2 regions of the Aeromonas sp. HMWF016 genome follow, and region 1 is predicted to be linked to the other one. Evidence: riboswitches for the same ligand, from Rfam matches in the RefSeq annotation. Region 1 holds a riboswitch; the other holds the start of a gene.
The links. A riboswitch is a leader RNA that binds a small molecule or an ion and turns the genes downstream of it on or off. The one in region 1 is predicted to bind thiamine pyrophosphate.
Positions count from the first base shown of each region.

Region 2: it holds a riboswitch for thiamine pyrophosphate, as region 1 does, so the genes downstream of both, thiB (thiamine ABC transporter substrate binding subunit) here and thiC (phosphomethylpyrimidine synthase ThiC) in region 1, are expected to answer to the same signal.

Region 1 covers NZ_CAWNWX010000087.1:101,553-109,181, reverse strand. The annotation lists gene thiE (thiamine phosphate synthase) at 1-1,359, opposite strand, end outside; gene thiC (phosphomethylpyrimidine synthase ThiC) at 1,356-3,347, opposite strand; TPP riboswitch at 3,628-3,740, opposite strand; gene AACS24_RS14240 (MerR family DNA-binding transcriptional regulator) at 3,818-3,922, opposite strand; gene AACS24_RS14235 (hypothetical protein) at 3,979-4,464, opposite strand; gene AACS24_RS14230 (hypothetical protein) at 4,549-4,971, opposite strand; gene AACS24_RS14225 (response regulator transcription factor) at 5,060-5,728, shown strand; gene AACS24_RS14220 (sensor histidine kinase) at 5,725-6,936, shown strand; gene rimK (30S ribosomal protein S6--L-glutamate ligase) at 6,987-7,629, opposite strand, start outside.
Region 2 covers NZ_CAWNWX010000005.1:25,070-32,698, forward strand. The annotation lists gene leuA (2-isopropylmalate synthase) at 1-991, shown strand, start outside; gene leuB (3-isopropylmalate dehydrogenase) at 988-2,073, shown strand; gene leuC (3-isopropylmalate dehydratase large subunit) at 2,107-3,504, shown strand; gene leuD (3-isopropylmalate dehydratase small subunit) at 3,517-4,116, shown strand; gene AACS24_RS00405 (hypothetical protein) at 4,235-5,161, shown strand; gene AACS24_RS00410 (PilZ domain-containing protein) at 5,146-5,436, opposite strand; TPP riboswitch at 5,526-5,616, shown strand; gene thiB (thiamine ABC transporter substrate binding subunit) at 5,664-6,644, shown strand; partial or broken gene thiP (thiamine/thiamine pyrophosphate ABC transporter permease) at 6,620-7,629, shown strand, end outside.

The DNA.
Region 1 (7,629 bases):
CGGGCGCGAAGGCATCGCCTTGGTATTGGTCGGGAAGATATGGCCCAGCGCGATATAGGAGGGGGCCAGCTCGCGGGCCCGCATCAACTCGAAGTAGCCGTGGGTGGAGATGCCAAGGCGCAGCCCGGCCGCCTGAATGGCGGCGAGATCGGCCGTCTCCATATCCTCCTGACCCAGATGGACGCCCCAGGCCCCCGCCTCGATGGCCTGCTGCCAGTAGTCGTTGATAAAGAGCCGCGCCCCATGACGGCGACCGAGCGCTACCGCATCGCGAATGGCCGGTGCCACCTGAGCGGCAGGCAGATTCTTGATCCGCAGCTGGATGGTCTTGACCCCCAGCCCGAGCAGGCGGCGCAGCCACTTGACCGAATCGACCACCGGATAGAGACCGAGGTTGTGTTCGGTCGGCGCAAAGGGGCCCTGCGGCAGGCGGGCGCTGCTTGTCTCATAAAGCCCGAAACGGCGATCTAGGGTTGATCCCGCCAGCACGGCACGGGGGAAGTTGGCAAGATCGGCGGGCCAGCCGAGATGGGCGATGGGGCCCGGACCAGCCCCCACTCCCTGCGCCGCCGCCAGCCCCTGTTGCAGGTAAGCACGAGCGAGGGTGATGGCGTCCTCCACCGGATAATCCTGCGCCACCACGGCGGCGATGGCGCTGGCGTAGCAGCAACCGGTGCCGTGACCGTGGCGGGTATTCAGGCGAGGCGCCGCCAGCCAGAATTCGCGGGTCTCATCCTGGTAGTAGTCGAGGCAGAGCTTGCCGCTCCAGCCCAGATGGCCCCCCTTGACCAGCACGGCACGGGCGCCGAGTTCGCGCAGCCGCTGGGCGGCGAAGCGCACCAGCACAGGGCTGGTCGCGGGAATGCCGGTCAGGGCTTCCAGTTCGGGGCCGTTGGGGGTGATGAGCGACAGACGTGGCAACAGCTGCTCGCGCACCGCCTCCAGCATATTGGGCTCCGCCATCGGGGTGCCGGTGCTGGCGATAGCCACCGGGTCGTAGACCACGAAGGGAGCCTCGATGGCTGCCAGCCGGCGGGCCAGCACCTCGACGTGGAGCCGGGTCGGCAGCAGACCAATCTTGATGGCGGCGGGCGGCAGATCGACGCCGAGGGCGTCGATCTGGGCGGTGAAAGTCTGCATCAACACGGGGTCGACCATCTTCACCGCCACCGAGTTCTGGGCGGTAATGGCGGAGATAACCGAGCAGCCGTGCACGCCAAGGTCGTGCAATGTGTGCAGATCGGCCTGAATGCCAGCGCCGCCGCCGGAATCTGAACCCGCTATCGTCCAGACTACTGGGCGGGAGTCCGTCACAGGCAGCAGATCGGCGGGGCTGACAGCCCCGCGCTCGCTGCTCACGCCTCCTCCCCTGCGGCCTGTTTCAGCGCCGCCGCCTGATGGTAGATCTCGCCGCCGGTCTCCTTGAAGGTTTCAGCCATGCGGGCCATGCCGCTCTCCACCTGAGCCACTACCTGCTCCTGCTGGCCATCCATGCCGACCAGCTTGATCTCAACGGCCTCCAGCTTTGCTGCGTAGTCACGCACGTCCTGAGTGATCTTCATGGAGCAGAACTTGGGCCCGCACATGGAGCAGAAGTGAGCCACCTTGCCGGACTCCTGCGGCAGGGTTTCGTCGTGGTAGGCGCGAGCGGTGTCGGGATCCAGCGCCAGATTGAACTGATCCTCCCAGCGAAACTCGAAGCGCGCCTTGGACATGGCGTTGTCACGGATCTGGGCGCCCGGGTGCCCCTTGGCCAGATCGGCGGCGTGAGCGGCGATCTTGTAGGTGATAAGCCCCTGCTTCACATCCTCCTTGTTGGGCAGCCCCAGATGCTCCTTGGGGGTGACGTAGCAGAGCATGGCGCAGCCATACCAGCCGATGAGCGCGGCGCCGATGCCGGAGGTGAAGTGATCGTAACCCGGCGCGATGTCGGTGGTGAGCGGGCCCAGCGTATAGAACGGTGCCTCGTGGCAGTGCTCCAGCTGCTCGGTCATGTTGCGCTCGATCATGTGCATGGGCACGTGGCCGGGGCCCTCGATCATCACCTGCACGTCGTACTCCCAGGCAATTTGGGTCAGCTCGCCCAGAGTGCGCAGCTCGGCAAACTGGGCCTCGTCGTTGGCGTCATAGACGGAGCCCGGACGCAGACCATCGCCCAGCGACAACGCCACGTCATAGGCGGCGCAGATCTCGCAGATTTCGCGGAAGTGCTGGTAGAGGAAGTTCTCCTTGTGATGGGAGAGGCACCACTTGGCCATGATGCTGCCACCGCGCGACACGATGCCGGTGAGGCGCTTGGCGGTCATCGGCACGAAGCGCAGCAGGACGCCGGCATGGATGGTGAAGTAGTCCACCCCCTGCTCGGCCTGCTCCAGCAGGGTGTCACGGAACAGCTCCCAGGTGAGGTCTTCGGCGATGCCGTTGGTCTTCTCCAGCGCCTGATAGATGGGCACGGTACCGATGGGCACCGGGCTGTTGCGCAGGATCCACTCGCGGGTCTCGTGGATGTAGCGGCCAGTGGAGAGATCCATCACGGTGTCGGCACCCCAGCGGGTCGACCAGACCAGCTTCTCCACCTCCTCTTCGATGCTGGAGGTGACCGCCGAGTTGCCGATGTTGGCGTTGATCTTCACCAGAAAATTGCGGCCGATGATCATCGGCTCCGCTTCCGGGTGGTTGATGTTGCTGGGGATGATGGCGCGGCCGGCCGCCACCTCGTCGCGCACGAATTCGGGGGTGATGTTCTGGGGTAAACGGGCACCGAAATCGCGGCCCGGATGCTGGGTGCGCAACAGCTCTGAGCGCACCCTCTCACGCCCCATGTTCTCGCGAATGGCGATAAATTCCATCTCGGGAGTGACGATACCGGCGCGGGCGTAGTGGAGCTGGGTGACCCGGCGGCCCGGCTTGGCGCGGCGCGGCTTTGGCAAGTGCTCGAAGCGCAGGTGATCCAGCCCCTCATCGGCCAGACGCTCCTGAGTGAAGGTGGAGCTGAGCCCCGGCAGGGCGTCGGTATCATCGCGCTCCAGCACCCAGTTCTCCCGCAGGCGCGGCAGGCCGCGGCGCACGTCGATGGCGACCCCCTCCTCCCCGTAACGGCCCGAGGTGTCATAGACCGGGATCGGCTCGTTGGGCTCGAACCGGGGATCTTCCTTGGTGCCACCAACGAAGGTGTCGGCCAGCTGGATTTCCCGCAGCGGGACACGAATATCGGCGCGAGAGCCTTCGATAAAGATGCGGCGGGAGTTGGGGTGAGCCATCCCCTTGAGGCTGTCGATAAAGGCCTGAGCGCTGGAGCGCTGCTCGCGGCGGCTGGATTTGGCGGTATCAGATAGAGAAGTAGACATAGCAAAACTCACATTAACTGGTTGAAGTTATGGGTGTTTGCTTGTCTGGAGTTCGAGGAGAAGATGAACTTGCGGCGGGGTGTTTATATCAGGAGGGAGTGGGCGCGGGATGGATCTCCGCGCTGCTGTGCTGCCGCTTCCCGCTCTCTGCACGCGGTAGGCAAGGCGCCCCACGTGCTGGACAACCGGACGGGACAGACTCCCTCCTGTGCGCCCTGACCCATCAAGGGCGATCCCTTCGATGAGCGGAAGAGGCTTGTTCCTCCTCCGGCGCGGTAACCCGCAAGTTACCCTTGTTCCCTTCGCAGGTTTTAACCTGATCAGGTTCCACGGATCCCGAATTAACGGTCTCAGCTTCGCGTCGTTCGACGGTCAGCACTCCGACAAGATGGCGCCAGTATAAGGGGGAAAATCTAAAGCACAAGCCGTTAACAATATGGGGCAACGGCTGGCGCTGTGGTCGGACCGGGTTACTCCCCGCGCAGGGCGGGAAGCAGCAGACCGAGACGTTCGTAATAGAGCAGGGTGGTGCGGCTCAGGCCCAGTTCTCTGGCCAGCCGGGTAATCGTCAACATAGGGGTTCCTTCATCCAGCGGGCAGAGGATAAACCCGCCTATCGTAGACGGGTCAACTACTCCTCCGGATTGACCACCAGAATTTCGCTTAAGTGACCCTGTTCGTCGCGGGTCAGCACCAGCTCGCTCCCGGCGTGCAGATCGGCGGCTGAGCCGTTGACCCAGCGCACCTGCGGGTTGAGTGGCACAGTACCCAGAGCAGCCAGTGTGAGTTGCCGTTCATCAACGGATTGCAGGCGATCTTGCGCCCGCTGCCAGGGCTGATTGGCCAGCGGTGCTCTGGCGGCCAGCAGCTCGATCCGGGTGGCAACGCCATCGGCCACCAGCAGGGCGAGCTGGTCGCCGGGTTTGAGTGGCTGCTGCCAAATCTCCCCCTGCCGCCAGACGGCGGCACTGCCCTGCTCCACCTCAGCGCCCTGAAATTGCAGATGGATGCCGTCATCGTGTTCCAGCTCCATCAGCCACAGTTCGTCGGCCACCGCCTGCGCGGCACAGAGCGGCAAACCGCACAGCCACGCACACCACTTTGTTCTCTGTTCCATGTCGTTCGTCCCTGAACAAAAAGCCCATGCCGGATAAGCATGGGCTTCATTCAGAAACATTGCGAATCTGCAGCAGCGACCGGGTTACTTGTCCTCGTGGCAGCGACTCAGGCGCATGCCGTCAAACTTGCACTCAAGTTCGAGCCAGCGCCCTTCGAAGGGGGCCAGACTCTTGTCCGAGGTGGTGTAGCCCCAGATCCGCCCTCCCTCGACCGGCCCTTCCAGATCCATCTCGTCCTTGTCATCTTCCTCGAGCGCTTCGACCTTGCGCACATAGCGCACGCCGTTCTCCACCACCCCCTTCATCTCAACCCAGGTGCCGCCGAGATCATCTTCGTTGAGCCAATCCTTGAAGCGGGTCTGGTCGTCGATCACGAACGGCAGACCGTTCACCATCAGCTGGCCAAGCTGCCAGGTGGTGCGGCCGGTCAGTTTGAATTCGGCAGCCTGCGCAGATCCGAGCGGCAGCAAGATCAGCAGCAGGAGAGCACAGAGAGACTTCTTCATCGTGGATCCTCGGGGTTACACTGGCGACAGGATGATGTATCCGGTGTGAAAAGAGCGTGAAGCTGCTCGCCAACCAGGAGTACAAAGCATGAAGATTTTGGTAGTGGAAGACAATCCTCAGGTGGCAGAAACCATCATGGATTATCTGGAGCTGGCCGGCCACCGGCTGGACTGTGCCTATCACGGTCAGGCAGCGCTGCAACTGCTGGCCGAACAGCGCTTCGACGTCATCATCATGGATGTGATGATGCCCCGTCTCGACGGGCTCAGCACGGTCGCCCGCCTGCGTGAAGAGGGGATCTCGACCCCGGTGCTCTTTCTCACCGCCCGCGACAGTCTGGAAGACAAGCTGGCAGGCTTCAAGGCCGGTGGCGACGACTATCTGGTCAAGCCCTTCGCCATGGAGGAGCTGGAGGTGCGACTGCAAGCCCTCAGCCTGCGCGGCCCCCGCGGTGACATCGGCGCCATCACCTTTGGCGAGCTGACCGTCGATGCCGCCAGCGGGCAGGCGACCCGTGCCGGCGTTCCCCTCAAGCTCGGCAAGATCCCGTTCCAGATCCTCGCGCTGCTGGCCCGCCGCGCACCGGCCATCGTCACTCGACAGGAGGTGCTCGACACCGTCTGGGGAGAGGAGGAGCCCGACTCCGACGCCCTGCGCAGCCACATCTACGCCCTGCGCAACACCCTCGACAAACCCTTCCCCACCCCCATGCTGGAAACCCTGCACGGTCAGGGCTATCGACTGGTGACCCCATGAGCCTGCCGAGCCTGCGCCACCGGCTCATCATGGCGCTCGGCGGAGCCGGCGTGGTGCTGCTGGTACTGCTCTCCGGCCTGATGATGGTGGCCGAGGACAAGATGGAGGAGCTCAGCCTGCGCCACTGGCTGGAGGCGGAAGTGACCCGCTACAGCGATGACTGGCTGCGCCTCGGTGCCGCGGCGGCGGCGCCCAGCCCGCGCCAGTTCTCCAGCTACTGGACCGAGGCGGGCCGCCTGCCCAAGTGGCTGCGCCCCTACCAGACCCCCGGCTTTTTCGAGCATCAGCTGGGGAAGGAGGACAAACACTTTCTGGTGGCACGCCACCCCTCCGGAAAAGGGATGCTCTATCTGGTCTTCAACGACGATGCCGATGACTACCTCGACCCCTACGAGGACAAGCTGCATCTGGCCACCCGGCTGATCGGGCTGGCGCTGCTGCTGGGCTGCCTCGGCTTCGGTATCTGGCTGGTACGCCATATCACGGGGCCGCTGCAGCGGCTGCAACACAGGGTCGCCCACCTCACACCGGATCAGGCGGACTTCATCCCCGATGCCCCCTGGCAGGAGCTCAGGGATATCGAGCTGGCACTGCTGACCGGCAAGCAGGAGGTGAGCGCCGTCTTTGCCCGCGAGCAGGAGTTCAGCCGCTTTGCCAGCCATGAACTGCGCACCCCCAACATGGTGATCCAGGGCTCGGCCGCCCTGCTCGGCAAGGTGAGCGATCTGCCCGCCCCCGCCGAGCGCGCCGTCACCCGCATCCGGGCCGCCGCCGACGAGATGGCGCTGCTCACCGAGACCTTTCTGCTGCTGGGCCGCAAGGAGGAGGTCGAGCGGCCGAAGCAGCTGGTGGCACCGCTGATCCGCCAGGAGCTGGCCCGGCTCGCCCCGCTGCTGCAGCGAGAAGCGCTCGATATCCGTCTGGTGCTGGATGAGGCGAGTGAGGTCGATTCCCCCCTATCCCTGCTCGCCATCGCCCTTGGCAACCTGCTGAAAAATGCCCTGAGCTACGCCGAGGGCCATATCGACATCGAACTGTGCGGCCCGGTGCTCACCATCAGCAACCCGACGGCGGCAGCGCCGGATCAGATCCTCGGTTACGGCTGTGGCCTCACCATCATCCAGCGCATCTGCGAAAAGCTGGGCTGGCAGATCGAGACCCGGCTGGAGGCCAATATCTTCAGCGCCAGACTGGTGATGGCGGAATAAAAACAGGGCGCCCGAAGGCGCCCTGTTTTTTGGCTGGTACAAATCCGGGATCACTCCACCGGCTTGTGCTTGCGCCCGCCCTTGAGCTCGAGGAACTCGATGATTTTGCCCGCCACATCCTTGCCGGAGGCCGCCTCAACTCCCTGCAGACCGGGAGAGGAGTTGACCTCCAGCACCAGCGGGCCGCGGGCACTGCGCAGGATATCCACGCCCGCCACGTCCAGCCCCATGATCTTGGCGGCGCGCACCGCGGTAGCGCGCTCTTCCGGAGTGATCCGGATCGCCTCCGCGGTGCCGCCCCGATGCAGGTTGGAGCGAAACTCGCCGGGCTGGGCCTGACGGCGCATCGCCGCCACTACCTTGCCGTTGACCACCAGACAGCGAATGTCGGCGCCGTTGGCCTCGCGGATATACTCCTGCACCAGAATGTTGTTGTTGGTCTGGATGAAAGCCTCGATCACGCTCTCGGCGGCTTTCTGGGTTTCGCACAGTACCACGCCGATCCCCTGAGTTCCCTCCAGCAGCTTCACTACCAGCGGCGCACCGCCCACCATGGTGATGAGGTCGGGCACGTCGTGGGTGCTGTGGGCATAACCGGTGATGGGCAGACCGATACCGTGGCGGGAGAGCAGCTGCATCGCCCGCAGCTTGTCGCGGGAGCGGCTGATGGCCACCGAGCTGTTGAGCGCCATG
Region 2 (7,629 bases), on a different contig from region 1:
GCCAAACATCGACAAGGCCATCATCTCAGTCCACTGCCACGACGACCTTGGCCTCTCGGTAGCCAACTCCATCGGCGCGGTGCAGATGGGGGCTCGCCAGATCGAGTGCACCATCAACGGCATCGGCGAGCGGGCGGGCAACTGCTCGCTGGAAGAGGTGGCGATGATCCTGAAGACCCGCGCCGATCTGCTCGGGGTGCACACCAACATCCGTCACAGCGAAATTCATCGCACCAGCACCCTCGTCAGCCAGCTCTGCAACATGCCGGTGCAGCCCAACAAGGCGATCGTCGGAGCCAACGCCTTCTCCCACAGCTCCGGCATCCATCAAGATGGCGTGCTCAAAGCGAAAAATACCTATGAAATCATCACCCCCGAGAGCATTGGCCTGACCCAGAACAACCTCAACATGACCTCCCGCTCCGGTCGCCACGTCATCAAACACCGGATGGAGTCCATGGGCTACGCCGAGAGCAGCTACGACCTCGACCATCTCTACGCCAAGTTCCTCACTCTGGCCGACAAGAAAGGTCAGGTGTTTGACTACGACCTCGAAGCGCTCGCCTTCTTCAGCCAGATCCACGAGGAGCCGGAGCACTTCAAGCTGGAGTACCTCGGCGTGCAGAGTGGCAGCTCGGTGATGGCGACCGCCTCGGTCAAGCTCAAGGTGGGTGGCGAGCTGGTCAGTGAGGCCGCCACCGGCAACGGCCCGGTGGATGCGGTCTACCAATGTATCAATCGCATCACCGGCTACGAGATCCGCATCGACAAATATGCCCTCAAGAGCAAGGGCGAAGGGGAAGATGCCCTCGGTCAGGTCGATATCGTCGCCGAATACAAAGGCCGCAAATTCCACGGCATGGGGCTGGCCACCGACATCATCGAATCCTCAGCCCATGCCCTGCTGCATGTGATCAACAGCATCTGGCGCGCCGATCAGGTGGCCGAGCAGATGGAACGCAATAACACAATCAAGACGGAGACAGTATGAGCAGTTATCGGATCGCAGTATTGCCGGGTGACGGCATTGGCCCGGAAGTGATGGCCGAGGCCGTCAAGGTGCTGGAGAAGGTGCAGGCCAAGTTCGGTTTCGCCCTCGAGTATGATCGCCATGACGTGGGCGGCATCGCCATCGACAACCATGGCACCCCGCTGCCGCAGAGCACCATCGCTGGTTGCGAAGCATCCGATGCCGTGCTGTTCGGTTCGGTCGGCGGCCCGAAATGGGAACATCTGCCACCCAACGAGCAACCGGAGCGCGGTGCCCTGCTGCCCCTGCGCGCTCACTTCAAACTGTTCTGCAACCTGCGCCCAGCCCGCATCTACACCGGTCTGGAGCAGTTCTCGCCCCTGCGCGCCGATATCTCCGATCGCGGTTTTGACATCGCCTGTGTGCGCGAGCTGACCGGTGGCATCTACTTCGGCCAGCCCAAAGGGCGCGAGGGAGAAGGAGCGAACGAGAAGGCGTTCGATACCGAGGTGTACCACCGCTTCGAAATCGAGCGCATCGCCAAGATCGCCTTCGAGTCGGCTCGTGTGCGCCGTGGCAAGGTCACCTCCATCGACAAGGCCAACGTACTCGCCTCCTCCATTCTGTGGCGCGAGGTGGTGACGCAAGTCGCCAAGGATTATCCCGACGTCGAACTGAACCATATGTACATCGACAACGCGACCATGCAGCTCATCAAGGATCCGTCCCAGTTCGACGTGCTGCTCTGCTCCAACCTGTTTGGTGACATCCTCTCCGACGAGTGCGCCATGATCACCGGCTCCATGGGGCTGCTCCCCTCTGCCAGCCTCAACGAATCAGGTTTCGGCTTGTTCGAACCGGCCGGCGGCTCGGCCCCGGATATCGCCGGCAAAGGGATAGCCAACCCCATCGCCCAGATCCTCTCCGCCGCCCTGATGCTGCGCTACAGCCTGGGTCAGGAAGCTGCCGCCCAGGCCATCGAGCAGGCCGTGGCCCAGACCCTGGCCGAAGGTTACTTCACCGCCGACCTGCATCAGGCCAGCGCCCGCCATCCGGTGCAGAGCACAACCACCATGGGCGACCAGATCGCCGCCCGGATCTGAGCTGAAGAACAGATAACAAGGAAGAGAGAAGCAATGGCCAAGACCCTCTATCAGAAAGTATTCGACGCCCATGTGGTACGAGAAGTGGAAGGCGAAACGCCCCTCATCTACATCGACCGCCATCTGGTACATGAAGTGACCAGCCCGCAGGCATTTGACGGCCTGCGCGCCATGAACCGCCAACTGCGCCGCCCGGATCTGACTTGGGCCACCATGGATCACAACGTCTCCACCACCACCAAGGACATCGCGGCCTCCGGCGAGATGGCCCGTATCCAGATGGAGACGCTGGCCGCCAACTGCAAAGAGTTCGGGGTTCGCCTCTACGATCTCAACCACAAATATCAGGGGATCGTCCATGTGATGAGCCCCGAGCTCGGCATCACCCTGCCCGGCACTACCATCGTCTGCGGCGACTCCCACACCGCCACCCACGGCGCCTTCGGCTCGCTGGCCTTCGGCATCGGCACTTCCGAAGTGGAACATGTGATGGCCACCCAGACCCTGAAACAGGGCCGCGCCAAGACCATGCGGATTTCGGTCAACGGCAAGCTGGCCGAGGGGATCAGCGCCAAGGACGTGGTGCTGGCCATTATCGGCAAGGTTGGCCACGCCGGTGGTACTGGCTACGTGGTGGAGTTCGCTGGCGAAGCCATCGAAGGGCTCACCATGGAAGGGCGGATGACGGTGTGCAACATGGCCATCGAACTGGGCGCCAAGGCGGGAATGATCGCCCCCGACCAGACCACCATCGACTACATCCGTGGCAAGGAGTTTGCCCCCAAGGGCGAGGCGCTGGAGCGGGCCATCGCCTACTGGCAGAGCCTCAAGAGCGACGACGATGCCAAGTTTGATGCAGAAGTGGTGCTGGATGCCGTCGACATCGCCCCGCAGGTCACCTGGGGCACCAACCCGGGTCAGGTTATTGCCGTGGGTGACCCCATTCCGGCGCCAGAGTCGTTTGCTGATCTGATGGAGCAGCAGTCCGCCCGCAAGGCACTCGCCTACATGGATTTGCAACCGGGCCAGAAGCTCTCCGATGTCGCCATCGACAAGGTATTTATCGGTTCCTGCACCAACAGCCGCATCGAGGATCTGCGCGCCGCAGCCGCCATCGCCCGCGGTCGCAAGGTCGCCGCTGGCGTGCAGGCGCTGGTGGTGCCGGGCTCCGAGCAGGTGAAGGCACAGGCCGAAGCCGAGGGGCTCGACAAGATCTTCATCGAGGCCGGTTTTGAGTGGCGCCTGCCCGGCTGCTCCATGTGTCTGGCCATGAACAACGACCGGCTGCAACCGGGAGAGCGCTGCGCCTCCACCAGTAACCGCAACTTCGAAGGGCGTCAGGGCCGTGCTGGCCGCACTCATCTGGTGAGCCCGGCCATGGCCGCCGCCGCCGCCGTCACCGGCCACTTCGCCGACATTCGCGCACTGTAAGAGGAAACAGCGATGACAGGATTCAAACAGCATAAAGGGATCGTCGTCCCCCTCGACAGCGCCAACGTCGACACCGACGCCATCATTCCCAAGCAGTTTTTGCAGAAGGTCAACCGTATCGGTTTTGGCAAGCACCTGTTCCACGACTGGCGCTTCCTCGACGATGCCGGCCAGCAGCCCAACCCCGAGTTTGTGCTCAACCAGCCGCAATTCGCCGGTGCCAGTATCCTGCTGGCCCGCGAGAACTTCGGCTGCGGGTCGAGTCGCGAGCACGCCCCCTGGGCGCTGGCCGACTACGGCTTCAAGACCATCATAGCCCCGAGCTTTGCCGACATCTTCTACGGCAACGCCATCAACAATGGCATGGTACCGGTGCGCCTGAAAGAGGAGGAGGTCGAGGCCCTGTTCCAACTGGTTGCCAGCCAGCCGGGCATCGAGCTCGAAGTGGATCTGGAGGCCAATCAGGTGCGCGCCGGTGAGCTCAGCTTCGGTTTCGAGATCGACGAGTTCCGCCGTTACTGCCTGCTCAACGGACTGGATGCCATCGGCCTGACCCTGCAGCACGAGGCTGCCATCAGCGCTTTTGAAGCGAAGCAGCCGAGCTGGATTTAACGCGCCAGTTGCAAAAAAACGAGTAGAATCAACAGGGAGCTTCGGCTCCCTCTTTTGTTTCCGGTAATGCACTTCACCAAACAGGCCAGGGATGCGGCCTCAAGACAGGATAAGGACGATGAAGAGAACGACGGCGATACTTTTGTTCTGCACTTTGCTGGCGCTGCCGGTTGCAGCCGCCCAGACCTACTTCACCAACAGCCTCGGCCAGATCAACGTCGGCTGGCAAGATAGCGCAGGCAAACCCCGCCAGCTCACCTATCGGCTGGAGCAAGGCAAGCTTCCCCCCCTTATCGCCTATCGTCCGGCACGGATGGAGGAGGAGGTACTGCAAACCCTGCTGCGCGGGGTACGCGAGAACTACCCCGAGGTGCAGTTCACCCTCTCCCGCCCCTCCCTCGAACTGCATCTGAAAAGTCACAATCAGGATAAAGCCAAAGAGGCCATGGCCTGGCTGGAAGCGCAACGGGGCAAAGAGGAGCAGGCGTGGCTGACCAAACACTACTTCCAGTACTTCACGCCACCGGATGGCCAGCTGGCGGTGAAGCAGGACCATGTTCGCATTGCGTTGGAGAGCCGCAGCACGGTGGCGCCGCTGGCTGAGCAGTTGAAACAGCAGGGGGGCAGCGAGCCGGAAGCGCGCCAGAAAACCGTGGCCGAGATGCTCGCCTTTATCCAGAGCATCCCCTACCAGCAGCTGGACAGTCTGAACGGACGGCAGGGCAAGGGGTTTCTCACTCCCCGTCAGGTGCTGGAACAGAACCGCGGCGATTGCGACAGCAAGGTGACCCTGATGGCCGCCCTGCTGGCCCAGCTCTTTCCCGAATTGAAACAGGCCATGGTCTTTATCCCGGGCCACGCGATGCTGGCGGTCGACCTGCCTGCCAAACCGGGTGATGCCACCATCAGCTGGCAGGGACAATCCTATCTGCTGCTCGAACCTACCGGCCCTGCCGCATTACCGGCTGGCCAAATAGCATCGACCAGCAAAACGCTGGTCGATGGCAAGCAGTTGAGTGTACAACCGGTTCAGCCCAAAGGCTGAAACTCTACCGCCAGCAGCAATCCGGTCTCCTCCTCCAACACCCGAATGATCCGGGCATGGGCTTCGAAAGGTGGAAGCAGGTTGTTGTTGGTTGCGAGGCTGATCCGGATCGGCTGGGTTGTATCAAGCTGGTGTTCCGCCACCGAGATCCCCATGCCGTTGGCACTGAGATCCCGACAGATGCCCTCCAGTACCTGATGCTGCTGATAGACGGTAACCGGAGCATTGATGACCATACGTGCAAAGGCACGTCTTTCCTTGGTACTGGTAAGCACGCGAAGATCCTCTGTTGAGTGGGAATCATCTCATGGGCAGCGCACAATTGTGCTGGTCTACCCAAAAGAACGTTAATACAATGCGGTGCGTTTCTCAAACGGGGTGCGGTTTACCGCTGAGATTATACCCGTGAACCTGATCCAGATAATGCTGGCGGAGGAATTTGAGGCACGGCGCTCATTTTTTGCGCCCTCATCCGCTGGCACCTCATAATGGAGTGCCCTTGATGAAAACCCTGCTGCTGGTCGCCACCAGCCTGCTCTCGGCTCAGGCTTTCGCCGCCGACACCCTCACCGTCTACACCTACAGCTCCTTCACTGCCGACTGGGGGCCCGGTCCCAAGATCAAGCAAGCCTTCGAGAAGGAGTGCGGCTGTACCCTCAATCTGGTTCCCCTCGAAGATGGCGTCGCCATCCTCAACCGGCTGCGACTGGAGGGCAACCACAGCAAGGCCGACCTGGTGCTGGGGCTGGATGATGCACTCATCAGTGAAGCCAAGCAGAGCGGCCTGTTCGCCCCCCATCCCGCCAAGCTGGATGGCATCAAGGTGCCGGGTGGCTGGCAGGATGACACCTTTGTCCCCTACGACTACGGCTACTTCGCCTTCGTCTACGACAAGGAGAAGCTCAAACAGCCGCCCAAGAGCCTGAAAGAGCTGGTGGAACGCCCTGATCTCAAGGTGATCTATCAGGACCCCCGTACCTCTACCCCGGGACAGGGGCTGATGCTGTGGATGAAGTCTGTCTATGGTGACAAGGCTCCTGAAGCCTGGGCCAAGCTGGCCAAGAAGACGGTCACCGTCACCAAGGGGTGGTCCGAGGCCTATGGCATGTTCCTCGATGGCGAGGCGGACATGGTGCTCTCCTACACAACCTCCCCCGCTTACCACCTGATTGCCGAGAACAAGCCTCAGTATCAGGCTGCCGCCTTCGAGGAGGGTCACTACCGTCAGGTGGAAGTGGCCGCCAAGCTGAAGAGCGCCAAACAGGAGAAGCTGGCTGACCAGTTCCTGCAATTTATGGTGAGCCCCGCCTTCCAGAGCGAGATCCCGACCGGCAACTGGATGTATCCGGTGATCGACACGCCACTGCCCAAGGGCTTCGAGCAGATGATCACCGTAGCCAAGCCGCTCGCCTTCAGTGCCGATGAGGTGGCCGCCAATCGCAAAGGGTGGATCCGCGAATGGCTGCAAGCCGTCGCCCAGTGAGCCAGCTCGCTCTGAAGCAACAGGATCGCCCCCTCTGGTGGCTGCCGGGCAGTGCAGCCACCCTGCTGATCCTGCTGTTGTCTCTCGGGCCGCTGGCGGCCCTGCTGTGGCAGGCCGGTTCACTGGCGCCGCGCACTTTGCTGGCAGACCCCTATCTGCGCCATGTGCTGGGCTTCAGCCTCTGGCAGGCGCTGCTCTCCACCCTGCTGAGCCTGGGGCTCGCCATTCCGGTGGCCCGCGCGCTGGCTCGGCGCCGCTTCATTGGCCGAACCCTGCTGATCAAGCTGTTCGGTCTCTCGCTGGTACTGCCGGTCATCATCGCCATCTTCGGCATCGTGGCGGTTCATGGCAAACAGGGGTGGCTACCGCAACTGCTGCGCAGCTTGGGGCTGGATCCCGGCAACTATCTCTACGGCCTGTTCGGCATTCTGCTGGCCCATGTCTTCTTCAACATGCCGCTGGCGGCACGTCTCATCCTGCAGAGCATCGAGAGTATCCCCGAATCGAGCTGGCGCCTCGCCAGCCAGCTCGGCATGCGCTCATCCCATATCTTCCGGCTGCTGGAGTGGCCGCTCATTCGCGGCATATTGCCCGGGCTGGCCAGCCTCATCTTTATGCTCTGCTTCACCAGCTTCACTACCGTGCTGGCGCTGGGCGGTGGCCCCAAATCGACCACCCTGGAGGTGGCTGTCTATCAGGCGCTGCGCTTTGACTTCGATCTCGCCACCGCTGGCGGATTGGCGCTGGTGCAGCTCATCCTGACCGCCACCCTGCTGCTCCTGCAGCACAAGCTGCAAACTACGCCAGCCAGTCGGGTGACACCCCGTCGTCCCTGTCTGCGGCCGGATCGCCATCAGCCGGGCACGGCTGTGGTGGATCTCTTCTCGCTCTGCATCGGTCTCGCCATCTTTCTGCCGCCGCTGCTGGCCATCGTCGTCGCCGGCCTCCACCCCGGCCTGCTGACTGCGCTCACTTCCGCCAAGCT